3 regions of the Escherichia marmotae genome follow, and region 3 is predicted to be linked to each of the others. Evidence: predicted binding sites of a transcription regulator. Region 3 holds the regulator's gene; each other region holds the start of a gene.
The links. The regulator PhoB, encoded in region 3, activates phosphate uptake and scavenging genes when phosphate is short. The targets are predictions, from matches to a motif close to CTGTCATAAAACTGNCNNAT.

Region 1: uvrB (excinuclease ABC subunit UvrB) is a predicted target of PhoB. The motif match lies at 2,752-2,771, and genes of this name have one in related genera.
Region 2: pstS (phosphate ABC transporter substrate-binding protein PstS) is a predicted target of PhoB. The motif match lies at 3,783-3,802, and genes of this name have one in related genera.

Annotation. Positions count from the first base shown of each region.
Region 1 covers NZ_CP025979.1:1,621,559-1,626,624, forward strand. The annotation lists gene yvcK (uridine diphosphate-N-acetylglucosamine-binding protein YvcK) at 1-287, shown strand, start outside; gene uvrB (excinuclease ABC subunit UvrB) at 480-2,501, opposite strand; gene bioD (dethiobiotin synthase) at 3,075-3,755, opposite strand; gene bioC (malonyl-ACP O-methyltransferase BioC) at 3,748-4,503, opposite strand; gene bioF (8-amino-7-oxononanoate synthase) at 4,490-5,066, opposite strand, start outside.
Region 2 covers NZ_CP025979.1:3,274,749-3,279,814, forward strand. The annotation lists gene glmU (bifunctional UDP-N-acetylglucosamine diphosphorylase/glucosamine-1-phosphate N-acetyltransferase GlmU) at 217-1,587, shown strand; gene glmS (glutamine--fructose-6-phosphate transaminase (isomerizing)) at 1,749-3,578, shown strand; gene pstS (phosphate ABC transporter substrate-binding protein PstS) at 3,889-4,929, shown strand; gene pstC (phosphate ABC transporter permease PstC) at 5,016-5,066, shown strand, end outside.
Region 3 covers NZ_CP025979.1:2,045,864-2,050,929, forward strand. The annotation lists gene phoR (phosphate regulon sensor histidine kinase PhoR) at 326-1,621, opposite strand; gene phoB (phosphate response regulator transcription factor PhoB) at 1,679-2,368, opposite strand; gene sbcD (exonuclease subunit SbcD) at 2,558-3,760, shown strand; gene sbcC (exonuclease subunit SbcC) at 3,757-5,066, shown strand, end outside.

The sequences.
Region 1 (5,066 bases), 420 kb from region 3:
AGGCATTACGCCGCACGCCAGCGCCGATGGTTTATATCGGCAATCTGGGGCGTGAATTGAGCCTGCCTGCGGCGAATCTGAAGCTGGAAAATAAGCTGGCGATTATGGAACAGTATGTCGGGAAGAAAGTGATTGATGCCGTAGTCGTTGGGCCGAAAGTGGATGTTTCTGCGGTCAGCGACAGAATAGTGATTCAGGACGTACTGGAGGCCAGCGATATCCCCTATCGCCATGACCGCCAGTTGTTACATAACGCACTGGAAAAGGCGTTACAGGCATTGGGTTAACGGGAAGCCGGAAGAGAATTCCGGATTCATATTGCTGACAAAGTGCACGTTATCCATGCCGGATACGGCCTACAAGCCGCGCAAATTCAATATATTGCAGAGATCATGTAGGCCTGATAAGCGTAGCGCATCAGGCAATTTTGCGTTCTCATTAGCCTCAAACAAGAAGAACATTCCTGCTTCTTCATCTCGTCACGACGCGGCAATAAACAGCTCACGCAACTGATGCAACTGGTCACGGATTTGCGCCGCCTCTTCGAATTCGAGGTTTTGCGCATGTTTCATCATCTGCCCTTCCAGCTCATGGATTTTCTGCTGCAACGCTTTTGGCGACATATCCATCGGCACATTATCCGGCTCAACAATCGGGCGCGATTTCCCTCTGCCCTTCGCTTTGGTTTTGGCAATGTTCTGCCCCAGCGCCAGGATATCGACCACTTTTTTATTAAGACCTTGTGGCGTAATACCATGCTCTTCGTTGTACCGCTGTTGTTTCTCACGACGACGTTCCGTTTCGCCAATCGCTTTCGCCATCGACGGGGTTATCTTATCACCGTAGAGAATCGCTTTGCCGTTGATGTTACGCGCCGCACGGCCAATGGTCTGGATCAGCGAACGTTCTGAACGCAGGAACCCTTCTTTGTCAGCATCGAGGATCGCCACCAATGAGACCTCCGGCATATCCAGACCTTCACGCAGTAAGTTGATCCCCACCAGTACGTCGAACTCGCCCAGACGCAAGTCGCGGATAATCTCCATACGCTCAACGGTATCAATGTCGGAGTGAAGATAACGCACGCGCTCACCGTGTTCTTCCAGATATTCCGTTAGATCTTCCGCCATTCGCTTGGTCAACGTCGTCACCAGAACGCGTTCGTTAATTGCCGCACGCAGGCGAATCTCCGAAAGAAGATCATCGACCTGGGTCGCTACCGGACGCACTTCGATAATCGGATCGAGCAAGCCAGTCGGGCGCACCACCTGATCCACCACGTCACCACCGGATTTCTCCAGTTCGTAATTACCTGGAGTCGCAGAAACATAAATCGTTTGCGGAGCCAGCGCTTCAAACTCCTCAAATTTCAGCGGACGGTTATCCAGCGCCGATGGCAATCGGAAACCATACTCCACCAGAGTCTCTTTACGCGCCCTGTCACCGCGATACATTCCGCCAATTTGTGGAATGGTGACGTGAGATTCATCGACCACCAGCAGACCATCGGCAGGCAGGTAATCAAATAACGTCGGCGGTGGTTCGCCAGGTCCACGCCCGGAGAGAAAGCGCGAATAGTTTTCAATCCCCGAACAGTAGCCCAGCTCATTCATCATCTCCAGATCAAACTGGGTTCGTTGAGTCAGACGCTGCTCTTCCAAAAGTTTATTGTTTTCCAGCAGCACTTTGCGTCGGTCCGCCAGTTCTGTTTTGATCTCTTCCATCGCCTGCACAATGCGTTCACGCGGCGTAACATAGTGCGTTTTCGGGTAGATGGTAAAACGTGGGACTGTTGAAACGATTTGCCCGGTTAATGGATCAAACAACGACAATCGTTCAACTTCTTCATCAAACAGCTCCACGCGTAGCGCAATGTCGTCGGACTCCGCCGGGAAAATGTCGATCACTTCACCACGCACGCGGAAGGTCCCGCGCTGGAATGCCTGGTCATTGCGGGTATATTGCAACTCCGCCAGGCGACGCAGGATCGCACGTTGGTCGATAATCATGCCGACCGTGAGGTGCAGCATCATTTTGAGATATAAATCAGGATCACCCAGACCATAAATAGCGGAAACTGACGCAACAACAATAACATCCCGCCGCTCCAGCAACGCTTTGGTTGCTGAAAGACGCATCTGTTCAATATGTTCGTTTACCGAGGCATCTTTCTCAATAAACGTATCAGAGCTTGGTACGTAGGCTTCCGGCTGATAGTAGTCGTAGTAGGAGACGAAGTATTCCACCGCGTTTTCCGGGAAGAATTCTTTCATCTCACCATAAAGTTGCGCTGCCAGCGTTTTGTTGGGTGCCAGCACCATCGTTGGGCGTTGCAGATCAGCAATGACATTAGCAATGGTGAAGGTTTTCCCCGACCCCGTCACACCGAGCAGAGTCTGGTGCGCGAGGCCATCCTCCAGCCCCTCTTTGAGGCGGCGAATCGCCTCCGGCTGATCGCCAGAAGGTTTGAACGCGGAATTCAGTTTGAATGGTTTACTCATGAGTCGCTACCTGAAGGAGTGGGCGGGCAGGTGTGTAATTTTACTCGTCATGATTAATAATGCCAACAAATAACACTGGATAAAAAAACAGGCTCACACCACAATATCTCTGTTACGCCGTAAACTAAGGTGTCAACCGTAGGCAAAATTGACGCAGTGACGAGATAAAACGCCAGTGTTGCAGGGTTATCCCCAGAGCAATGGCTTTTTTAACATTTGTCAAGATGGCTGATGACGGATTTATTGCAGGAGATGACACTTTCCTGACAGCCATTGCATTTATCTAACCAATTAAAAAATAACATATATTTCCTTAAGCCGTCTTTAGCGCCAATTTGCGTGCAGGCCGCGTATTCTCTCGCTTACATTACGTTTTCTAACTCTAATGCACATGGTTATCCACAGGAATAGTGGATAACTGCCTGCAGCCCCTATGTCCAGCCGCCTGGGCAATTCCCATACTAATCGTATAATGCAGGGGTAAAAATTTTTTCGCGATTTTTTTAGCCTTTGATTGGTTAAATTACGGACGACTGAAAACGCCAGCTCGCTCGCAATTCAACCAATTTTTTGCTACTTCAGTGAAGTGAGAGTGATATATCTTCCGGTTAACGCACTTTCTGGATTTTCCTCAAGCCAGGGGATTTCCCCCAGCAGCGGTGCAGGAATCATTCGTGTGAGAGTGGCCATATATTCGCCATGCCGTTTGCCTGGCGGCGTGACATCGTTTGCCACCCAGCCTGCGAGAGTGAGTCCAGCCTGCTGTACTGCCTGTGCTGTCAGCATCGCGTGATTAATGCAGCCCAGTTTTATCCCAACGACCAGAATCACCGGCAGTTGTTCGCTCTTCACCCAATCGGCAAAAGTGAAAGTAGCAGAAAGCGGCGTAAACCAGCCACCAGCACCTTCCACTAACACCCAGTCAGCCTGTTGCCCCAGCGCGCGTAATCCGGCGCTCATTACCTTCGGCTCAATCGGTCTACCCTCTTCCGCGCTGATGATATGTGGCGAAGTAGGTTCAGCGAAGGTGTAAGGATTTACCGTAGCGTAATCCAGGTGCAAGCTGCTGTTGCGCTGTAACGCCAGCGCGTCGCTGTTACGTAAACCTTCTGCAGTCATTTCGCTGCCGGAGGCCACCGGTTTATAACCTGCTGTCCGGTAACCTGCAGCCTTAGCGGCCTGTAAAAGCGCACAACTGGCAACGGTTTTCCCCACTTCGGTGTCCGTCCCGGTAACAAAAAAGCGTTTACTCACGAGTAATCACTCCCAAAAAAAGATGATAAGTCAGAGGGTATCGCCCCTGTTGTTGCGGCCAGGCCAGTTGCAATCGCTGTAACTGTGAACGTGTTAATACTCGCTGGTCGCGCCCTTCGTGAAGATGCGTTGCACCAATACCTTTCAGTGAACGCATGGCGCTGAGTGCGTCATCAAACCACAGCGTAATGGGTTGAATATTGTATTGATGACGAAAACCTTTCAACGCCCGTTCAATTTCTGCTGGCGGTAAAAAGTGATTAGCGTGGGGGCGTGCGTCTACAGCCTGCCATGCCTGATGTAGCTCTGGTAATGAGCCTTGTGCCAGGGTGGTAAACGCCACAATTCCGCCAGGACACACTACCCGATAAAGCTCGCGTAATGCCGTAGATAATTCAGCGCACCATTGCACGGCAAGGTTGCTCCACGCGAGATCAAACGTCGTGTTCGCCAGCGGTAAGGATTCGATATCCCCCGTCAGGTAATGATGTGCGGCATCCTGCTGACGTGCCTGTACAAGCATAAGCGGAGAGAGATCCAGTGCCGTCACCTGTGCGCTACGTTCACGCCAGCGGCGGCTCATCCAGCCAGGCCCGCAACCAGCGTCCAGCACCCGGGCGTACTGGCGTTGCGGGAGCATTGCCAGTAAGGCGTCGGCACTCTGGCGCTGCAACTCTGCGTGTTGCTCATACTGTGAGGCTGCCCGACCAAATGCCGCCGCAATGGCCTGCTTATTAACCGTTGCCATGCAGCACCTCCAGCAGACGGTCGATATCCGGTATTTCATGCCCTGCGGTTAAAGTCAGGCGCAGCCGCGCGGTGCCAGCGGGTACGGTTGGCGGGCGAATCGCCGTCACCCAGCAACCTTTCTGACGCAGGTTTTCTGCCAGGCGTAGCGCGCGAGCGTTATCACCAACGATTAATGGCTGGATGGCACTGCATGAGTCCGCGAGAGTAAATGGCGAACCCTGTACTCCACTACGAAAACGTGCAATCAGATCCGCCAGTTTTTCCCGCCGTGCGTCACCCTCTTCGCTACGAATCACCACTAGCGATGCACGTAATGCCTGCGCCTGAGCGGGCGGCATACTGGTGCTGTAGATAAGATGGCGGGCAAACTGCAACAGATAATCTGCCACGCTATCGGAGCAAAGTACCGCCGCCCCACTGACGCCAAATCCTTTGCCAAAAGTCACCACCAACAATTCTGGTTTCATCTTTTGCTGCCAGCAACTGCCGCGCCCCTGCTCACCGATAACGCCCGTCCCGTGGGCATCGTCGACCATTAACCAGGCGTTGTGCTGTTGCGCT
Region 2 (5,066 bases), 1.2 Mb from region 3:
AATAAGAGCAAAAACATCAGGCTGACGCTTAAATGAAGGTGATGCCTTACTTTTATGCAGACAAAAGGCGTGACGATGGTCGAAAATGGTGCTTTCGCCAGCGAGGATAATCCGTTATTGAACAATTTATCCTCTGTCCATTTCACGATGAAAAAAATGTAGTTTTTTCAAGGTGAAGCGGTTTAAATTCGTTCTCAAATTACAGTCAGGACGCGTATGTTGAATAATGCTATGAGCGTAGTGATCCTTGCCGCGGGCAAAGGCACTCGCATGTATTCCGATCTTCCGAAAGTGCTGCATACCCTTGCCGGGAAAGCGATGGTTCAGCATGTCATTGATGCTGCGAATGAATTAGGCGCAGCACACGTTCATCTGGTGTATGGTCACGGTGGCGATCTGCTTAAACAGGCGCTGAAAGATGACAACCTGAACTGGGTACTTCAGGCAGAGCAACTGGGTACTGGTCATGCGATGCAGCAGGCTGCGCCTTTCTTTGCCGATGATGAAGACATTTTAATGCTTTACGGCGACGTACCGCTGATCTCTGTCGAAACACTCCAGCGTCTGCGTGATGCTAAACCGCAGGGCGGCATTGGCCTGTTGACGGTGAAACTGGATGACCCGACCGGTTATGGTCGTATCACCCGTGAAAACGGCAAAGTTACTGGCATTGTTGAACATAAAGATGCCACCGATGAGCAGCGTCAGATTCAGGAAATCAACACCGGCATTCTGATCGCCAACGGCGCAGATATGAAACGCTGGCTGGCGAAGCTGACTAACAATAACGCTCAGGGCGAATACTACATCACCGATATTATTGCGCTGGCGTATCAGGAAGGGCGTGAAATCGTCGCTGTACATCCGCAACGCTTAAGCGAAGTTGAAGGCGTGAATAACCGCCTGCAACTCTCCCGTCTGGAGCGCGTTTATCAGTCCGAACAGGCTGAAAAACTGCTGTTGGCAGGGGTTATGCTACGCGATCCGGCCCGTTTTGATCTGCGCGGAACGCTTACTCACGGGCGTGATGTTGAAATTGATACTAACGTTATCATCGAGGGTAATGTTACTCTCGGCAATCGCGTGAAAATTGGCACTGGTTGCGTGATTAAAAACAGCGTGATTGGTGATGATTGCGAAATCAGCCCATATACAGTGGTGGAAGACGCGAATCTGGCAGCGGCCTGTACCATTGGCCCGTTTGCCCGTCTGCGCCCGGGGGCAGAGCTGCTTGAAGGCGCACACGTCGGTAACTTTGTTGAGATGAAAAAAGCGCGTCTGGGTAAAGGTTCAAAAGCCGGTCATCTGACTTATCTGGGCGATGCGGAAATCGGTGATAACGTTAACATCGGTGCAGGAACCATTACCTGCAACTATGATGGTGCGAATAAATTTAAAACCATTATTGGCGACGATGTGTTTGTCGGCTCTGACACCCAACTTGTTGCACCGGTAACGGTTGGTAAAGGCGCGACTATTGCTGCGGGTACTACCGTAACGCGCAATGTTGGCGAAAACGCTCTGGCAATTAGCCGCGTGCAGCAGTCGCAAAAAGAAGGTTGGCGTCGTCCAGTAAAGAAAAAGTAATTCTGGCCGGGTAATCCGGCCTCCTGGGATGAAGAGATAACATAATCTCCCGCCCGCAAGCAGTAACTATAAAAATAACCCCACTCTCTACAAGGCTCGGGGCGCCCGGAAAAACGGGCATACAGGTTGACCGACAACGATATCAATCGGAATTAAAAACTATGTGTGGAATTGTTGGCGCGATCGCGCAACGTGATGTAGCTGAGATCCTTCTTGAAGGTTTACGTCGTCTGGAATACCGCGGTTATGACTCTGCTGGCCTGGCAGTAGTCGATGCGGACGGTAATATGACCCGTCTGCGTCGTCTCGGTAAAGTGCAAATGCTGGCCCAGGCAGCGGAAGAACATCCTCTGCATGGCGGAACGGGTATTGCTCATACCCGTTGGGCGACCCACGGTGAACCTTCAGAAGTGAATGCGCATCCGCATGTTTCTGAACACATTGTGGTGGTGCATAACGGCATCATCGAAAACCATGAACCACTGCGTGAAGAGTTAAAAGCGCGTGGCTATACCTTCGTTTCTGAAACCGACACCGAAGTGATTGCGCATTTGGTTAACTGGGAACTGAAACAGGGCGGCACCCTGCGTGAAGCTGTTCTGCGTGCTATCCCGCAACTGCGTGGCGCTTACGGCACGGTAATTATGGATACCCGTCACCCGGATACCCTGCTGGCGGCTCGTTCCGGTAGTCCGCTGGTTATCGGCCTTGGCATGGGCGAAAACTTTATCGCTTCTGACCAACTGGCACTGCTGCCGGTGACCCGTCGCTTTATCTTCCTTGAAGAGGGTGATATTGCGGAAATCACTTGCCGTTCAGTAAACATCTTCGATAAATCTGGCGCGGAAGTTAAACGCCAGGATATCGAATCCAATCTGCAATATGATGCGGGCGATAAAGGCATTTACCGTCATTACATGCAGAAAGAGATCTACGAACAGCCGAACGCGATCAAAAACACTCTTGCCGGGCGTATCAGCCACGGTCAGGTGGATCTAAGTGAACTGGGGCCGAACGCAGATGAACTGCTGTCGAAGGTTGAGCATATTCAGATCCTCGCCTGTGGTACTTCGTACAATTCAGGTATGGTTTCCCGTTACTGGTTTGAATCGCTGGCTGGTATTCCGTGCGACGTCGAAATCGCCTCTGAATTCCGCTATCGCAAATCTGCTGTTCGCCGTAACAGTCTGATGATCACCCTGTCGCAGTCGGGAGAAACCGCGGATACACTGGCTGGCCTGCGCCTGTCGAAAGAGCTGGGATATCTCGGCTCGCTGGCAATCTGTAACGTTGCAGGCTCTTCTCTGGTTCGTGAATCCGATTTGGCGCTGATGACCAACGCAGGTACTGAAATTGGCGTGGCGTCCACCAAAGCATTCACCACTCAGTTAACTGTGCTGTTGATGCTGGTGGCAAAACTGTCCCGCCTGAAAGGCCTGGATGCCTCCATTGAACATGACATCGTGCATGGTCTGCAGGCGCTGCCGAGCCGTATCGAGCAGATGCTGTCTCAGGACAAACGTATTGAAGCTCTGGCGGAAGATTTTTCTGATAAACACCACGCGTTGTTCCTGGGCCGTGGCGATCAGTACCCCATCGCGCTGGAAGGCGCATTGAAGCTGAAAGAGATCTCCTACATTCACGCCGAAGCCTATGCTGCGGGCGAACTGAAACACGGCCCGCTGGCGCTGATTGACGCTGATATGCCGGTTATCGTCGTTGCACCGAACAACGAACTGCTGGAAAAACTAAAATCCAACATCGAAGAAGTTCGTGCGCGTGGCGGTCAGTTGTACGTCTTTGCCGATCAGGATGCAGGATTTGTGAGCAGCGATAACATGCACATCATCGAGATGCCGCATGTGGAAGAAGTGATTGCTCCGATCTTCTATACTGTTCCGCTGCAACTATTGGCGTACCACGTCGCGCTGATCAAAGGCACCGACGTTGACCAGCCGCGTAACCTGGCAAAATCGGTTACGGTTGAGTAATACACAGATGCCCTGCTTTCGCAGGGCATTTTTTCCTGTTATGTTTTTAATCAAACATCCAGCCCACGTCATGTGACAAATCGTCATCTTCGGCTATTTTTTCACTGTCACAGAGTGAAAATTTTCTGTTATCTCTTCTTTATTAATATTTGTAACATACTGAATTTAAATGGTTATTTAAATAAGAGTGAAGGCTTTCTTTCTCTGTCATAAAACTGTCATAAACCTTACATATAACTGTCACCTGTTTGTCCTATTTTGCTTCTTGTAGCCAACAAACAATGCTTTATGAATCCTCCCAGGAGACATTATGAAAGTTATGCGTACCACCGTCGCAACTGTTGTCGCCGCGACCTTATCGATGAGTGCTTTCTCTGTGTTTGCAGAAGCAAGCCTGACAGGTGCAGGTGCAACCTTCCCTGCGCCGGTGTATGCCAAATGGGCTGACACTTACCAGAAAGAAACCGGTAATAAAGTTAACTACCAGGGGATTGGTTCTTCTGGTGGCGTAAAACAGATTATCGCTAACACCGTTGATTTCGGTGCTTCTGACGCACCGCTGTCTGACGAAAAACTGGCTCAGGAAGGACTGTTCCAATTTCCGACCGTGATTGGCGGCGTCGTGCTGGCAGTTAACCTGCCGGGTCTTAAATCTGGCGAACTGGTGCTGGATGGTAAAACCCTCGGTGACATCTACCTGGGCAAAATTAAAAAGTGGGATGACGAAGCGATCGTCAAACTGAATCCGGGTCTGAAACTGCCTTCACAGAACATCGCCGTGGTGCGCCGCGCAGATGGCTCCGGGACTTCTTTCGTTTTCACCAGCTACCTGGCGAAAGTAAATGAAGAGTGGAAAAACAGCGTTGGTACTGGCTCTACCGTAAAATGGCCGATCGGTCTGGGTGGTAAAGGTAACGACGGTATTGCCGCATTTGTTCAGCGTCTGCCTGGGGCAATTGGCTACGTTGAATATGCTTACGCGAAGCAAAACAACCTCGCCTACACCAAACTGATCTCCGCTGATGGTAAACCTGTTGCGCCGACCGAAGAGAACTTCGCAAATGCGGCAAAAGGCGCAGACTGGAGCAAAACATTCGCTCAGGATCTGACCAACCAGAAAGGCGAAGATGCGTGGCCGATCACCTCTACCACGTTCATTCTGGTTCACAAAGATCAGAAGAAACCAGAGCAAGGTGCAGAAGTGCTGAAGTTCTTCGACTGGGCATACAAAACCGGAGCTAAACAGGCCAACGACCTGGATTACGCCAGCCTGCCGGATAGCGTAGTTGAACAGGTTCGCGCTGCGTGGAAGACCAATATTAAAGACAGTAGCGGTAAGCCGCTGTACTAATAAAACTCCAGGCCGGATAAGGCGTTTTACACCGTATCCGGCATTACAAAATGACTTTGTAAACGCGTTTAACTGAAGAGTAACTTATGGCTGCAACCAAGCCTGCTTTTAACCCACCGGGTAAAAAGGGCGACATA
Region 3 (5,066 bases):
ACAATTTCAGCGGGAAATACTCCCAACCTGACGCGGCGAAGAATAGTTTTTCGATTTACCGCTTGAATGCAGTCAGTATGACAGCACCTGAAGCGCAATTTAAACGCTTATAACGTTTTAAAGCAAGATGGGATCTAAAAACCAGAGGGATATAACGATAAGAAATCACTAACCAGTATAAAACGCTATTTCAGCGAAAAAGTCATGGCTAATCATGCGAACAAAAAATCACCAACCCTTGTAAGATTTAGCGCTTATTTTTTGGCTGCAAAGAAAAAAAGCCAGCGTCGGCTGGCTTATGGCAACAAAAAATGACAAAGGCAGATTAATCGTTGTTTTTGGCAATTAAACGTTCCGGCAGAACAAAACTGAAACGCGTACCTTTGCCCACCGTACTGTCAATATTCAGGCGGCTTTCGTGGTGATTCACCGCATGTTTAACAATTGCTAACCCCAGTCCGCTACCACCGGTTTGTCGGGAACGCGCTTTATCAACACGATAAAAACGCTCGGTCAGCCGTGGAATATGCTCCGGTGCGATACCCGGCCCATTATCTTCAACACTAAACTCGGCACCGTGCGGCACTCGCTGCCAGCGCACCGTGATATGTGTACCTTCTGGCGTATGATTCACCGCGTTATAGACCAGATTCGAAATCGCACTGCGTAGCTGATCTTCATTGCCAGACACTTTTAGGTCATTATCTATTTCAAAGGTAAATGTCTGTTTGTGCTGACTCAGAGTCTGGGCTTCACGCTCAACGACACGCAGCATCATAGGTACATCAACCTTTTCATTGAGTAACTGTGTTGGCGCAGCTTCAATTTTCGACAGCGTCAGCAACTGCTTCACCAGTCCTTCCATTCTCTGGGTTTGCTCGCGCATTGTGTGCAACGCTTTTTCACGTACCGCACCTTCCAGCGGCTGCTCATGCATCATTTCCAGGTAACCCTGCAACACAGTCAATGGCGTGCGTAACTCATGGCTCACGTTGGCAAAAAAGTTGCGCCGAGCCCCTTCCAGTTGATGCATTTGCGTGACATCACGCGCCACCATTAACAGTTGTTTATGCGTATAAGGCATGACGCGAATTTCCAGATGCCGCCCGGTGTTGAGCACCAGATTGAGCGGGCGAGAAAAATCACGCGTTTTCAGATATTGCGTAAATTCCGGATAACGCAGCAGGTTAAGGATGTTCTGCCCGTTATCTTCCGGCCAGCGCAGGCCAAGAGTTTGTTGCGCCAGCCCGTTACACCAGAAGATCCCGCCCTCTTCCGTGGTCAGCACCACCGCATCGGGCAGCGACTCCGCGCCGCTACGAAAGCGTTTGATGAGATTGCCCAGTTCGCGGCGGCGTTTTTTATTACGCAACTGCATCTGGTGTAAGCCATACAGCAGCGGTTCCCAGCTTCCACGCCCGGGTGGCGGCGTCATACTGCGATCCACCCACAGCCACCATGAGAGGCGTAATAAATTCCAGAAATGCCAGATAAGCAGTCCCGTTACCGATGCCAATAAAAACCAGGGCAGATAACCCAAAAAAGCACCCAGGATGAAGGCCGGGAGGCAGCAAAGTAGCAGCTCCAGCACCAGCCTTTTCCACGACAGCCGTTCCAGCACGTAAGATACTCCAGTTATGAACAAACAAGCCTTGCTCTGCGTCCGACGAGCAAGGCGTTAAAAGCGGGTTGAAAAACGATATCCTGTACCGCGCACGGTCTGTACCATGCGGTCATGCCCGCCAGGTTCCAGTGCTTTACGCAGGCGACGAATGTGGACATCAACCGTACGGTCTTCTACATAAACATTGGTTCCCCAGACGTGGTTTAATAGCTGTTCGCGACTGTACACACGCTCGGGGTGAGTCATAAAAAAGTGCAGCAGCTTAAATTCAGTCGGTCCCATCTCCAGCGGTTCTTCGCCCGCCATCACCCGATGAGACGTCGGGTCCAGACTTAGCCCCAGCATCTCGATCACCTCTTCCACCGCCATCGGTGAAATACGGCGCATCACCGCTTTAATACGTGCCACCAGTTCCTTCGGTGAAAACGGCTTGGTGATATAATCATCCGCGCCGGTTTCAAGACCGCGCACACGATCTTCTTCCTCCCCTCTGGCGGTCAACATCACCACCGGTATATCCCGGGTCATCGACTCACGCTTCAGATGTTTGATGAACTGGATACCGGAGCCGCCGGGTAACATCCAGTCGAGGAGAATTAAATCCGGCCAGGGTTCATTCAGTTGGTTCACAGCACTGTCATAATCTTCCGCTTCGACCGGCTGAAAGCCATTTTGCTCGAGCACGAAGCAGACCATTTCGCGAATTGGAGCTTCATCCTCTACGACCAGAATACGTCTCGCCATGATTTGCCCTGTTGTAATAAATAGATTGCGATCATCAATGCGACGTCATTATGCGTCAGATTTATGACAGATTTATGAAAAGAACGTCGCACTCCCCTTCAGGTTATTGATTTCCGTGGCGCAGAAAAAAGCAAATAAGACACCTGATTGGGTATAATCGCGCCTATGCTTTTTCGCCAGGGAATTGTTATGCGCATCCTTCACACCTCAGACTGGCATCTCGGCCAGAACTTCTACAGTAAAAGCCGCGAAGCTGAACACCAGGCCTTTCTTGACTGGCTGCTGGAGACAGCGCAAACCCATCAGGTGGATGCAATTATTGTTGCCGGTGATGTTTTCGATACCGGCTCACCGCCCAGCTACGCCCGCACGTTATATAACCGTTTTGTTGTCAATTTACAGCAAACAGGCTGTCATCTGGTGGTACTGGCAGGAAACCATGACTCAGTAGCCACGCTGAATGAATCGCGCGATATCATGGCGTTTCTCAATACCACCGTGGTCGCCAGCGCCGGACATGCGCCGCAAATATTGCCTCGTCGCGACGGAACGCCTGGCGCGGTACTGTGCCCTATCCCTTTTTTACGCCCGCGTGACATTATTACCAGCCAGGCGGGACTTAACGGTATTGAAAAACAGCAGCATTTGCTGGCAGCAATCACCGATTATTACCAACAACATTATGCAGATGCCTGCAAATTGCGCAGCGATCAACCTCTGCCCATCATCGCAACGGGGCATTTAACGACCGTTGGCGCGAGTAAAAGTGACGCCGTGCGTGACATTTATATTGGCACGCTGGACGCGTTTCCGGCACAAAACTTTCCGCCGGCCGACTACATCGCGCTCGGGCATATTCACCGCGCGCAGATCATTGGCGGCATGGAACATGTCCGCTATTGCGGCTCTCCCATCCCACTGAGTTTTGATGAATGCGGCAAGAGTAAATATGTCCATCTGGTGACATTTTCAAATGGCAAATTAGAGAGCGTGGAAAACCTGAGCGTACCGGTAACGCAACCGATGGCAGTGCTGAAAGGCGATTTGGCATCGATTACCGCGCAACTTGAACAATGGCGTAATGTGCCACAGGAGCCGCCTGTCTGGCTGGATATTGAAATCACTACCGATGAGTATCTGCATGATATTCAGCGCAAAATCCAGGCATTAACCGAATCACTGCCTGTCGAAGTATTACTGGTGCGTCGCAGTCGGGAGCAGCGCGAGCGTGTGTTAGCCAGCCAACAGCGTGAAACACTCAGCGAACTTAGCGTCGAAGACGTTTTTAATCGTCGTCTGGCACTGGAAGAACTGGATGAATCGCAGCATCAACGCCTGCAACATCTTTTCGCCATGACGTTGCAGACCCTCGCCGGAGAACACGAAGCATGAAAATTCTCAGCCTGCGCCTGAAAAACCTGAACTCATTAAAAGGCGAATGGAAGATTGATTTCACCCGCGAACCGTTCGCCAGCAACGGTCTGTTTGCCATTACCGGCCCAACCGGCGCGGGTAAAACCACGCTGCTCGATGCCATTTGTCTGGCGCTGTATCACGAAACGCCGCGCCTCTCCAACGTTTCGCAATCGCAAAATGACCTGATGACCCGCGATACTGCCGAATGTCTGGCGGAAGTGGAGTTTGAAGTGAAAGGCGAGGCCTACCGCGCATTCTGGAGCCAGAACCGGGCGCGTAACCAGCCGGACGGTAATTTGCAGGTGCCACGCGTAGAGCTGGCGCGCTGCACAGACGGTAAAATCCTCGCTGATAAAGTGAAAGATAAGCTGGAAATGACGGCGACGTTAACCGGGCTGGATTACGGACGTTTCACCCGTTCGATGCTGCTTTCGCAGGGGCAATTTGCTGCCTTCCTCAATGCTAAACCGAAAGAACGCGCAGAATTGCTGGAGGAGTTAACCGGCACCGAAATTTACGGGCAAATCTCCGCGATGGTCTTTGAACAGCACAAATCGGCCCGCACTGCGCTGGAGAAACTGCAAGCGCAGGCCAGCGGCGTTGCGTTATTAGCACCTGAGCAGGTGCAATCATTAACAGAAAGTTTGCAGGTACTCACTGACGAAGAAAAGCAGTTACTCGCCGCACAGCAGCAAGAGCAACAATCGCTTAACTGGTTAACACGTCTGGATGAATTACAGCAGGAGGCCAGCCGTCGTCAGCAGGCTCTGCAACTGGCGTTGACCGAAGAAGAAAAAGCGCAACCTCAACTGGCGGCGCTTAGTCTGGCACAACCCGCACGAAATCTCCGTCCGCACTGGGAACGTATTGCAGAACACTCTACGGCGCTGGCGCATACTCGCCAACAGATTGAAGAAGTAAATACTCGCTTACAGAGCACAATGGTGTTTCGCGCGAGCATTCGTCACCAGGCGGCGAAGCAGTCGGCTGAATTACAGCACCATCAACAAACCCTGAATGCGTGGTTACAGGAACACGACCGCTTCCGTCTATGGAACAACGAGCTGGCGGGTTGGCGTGCGCAGTTCTCCCAACAGGCCAGTGAACGCGGGCATCTGCGACAGTGGCAACAGCAATTAACCCATGCCCGGCAAAAACTTAATGCCCTTCCGGCTATCTCTTTAGCTTTAACCGGCGATGAAGTTGCTGTCGCACAAGCGCAACATGCTGAACAACGCCCGCTACGTCAGCGCCTGATTGCACTGCATGGGCAAATTGCTCC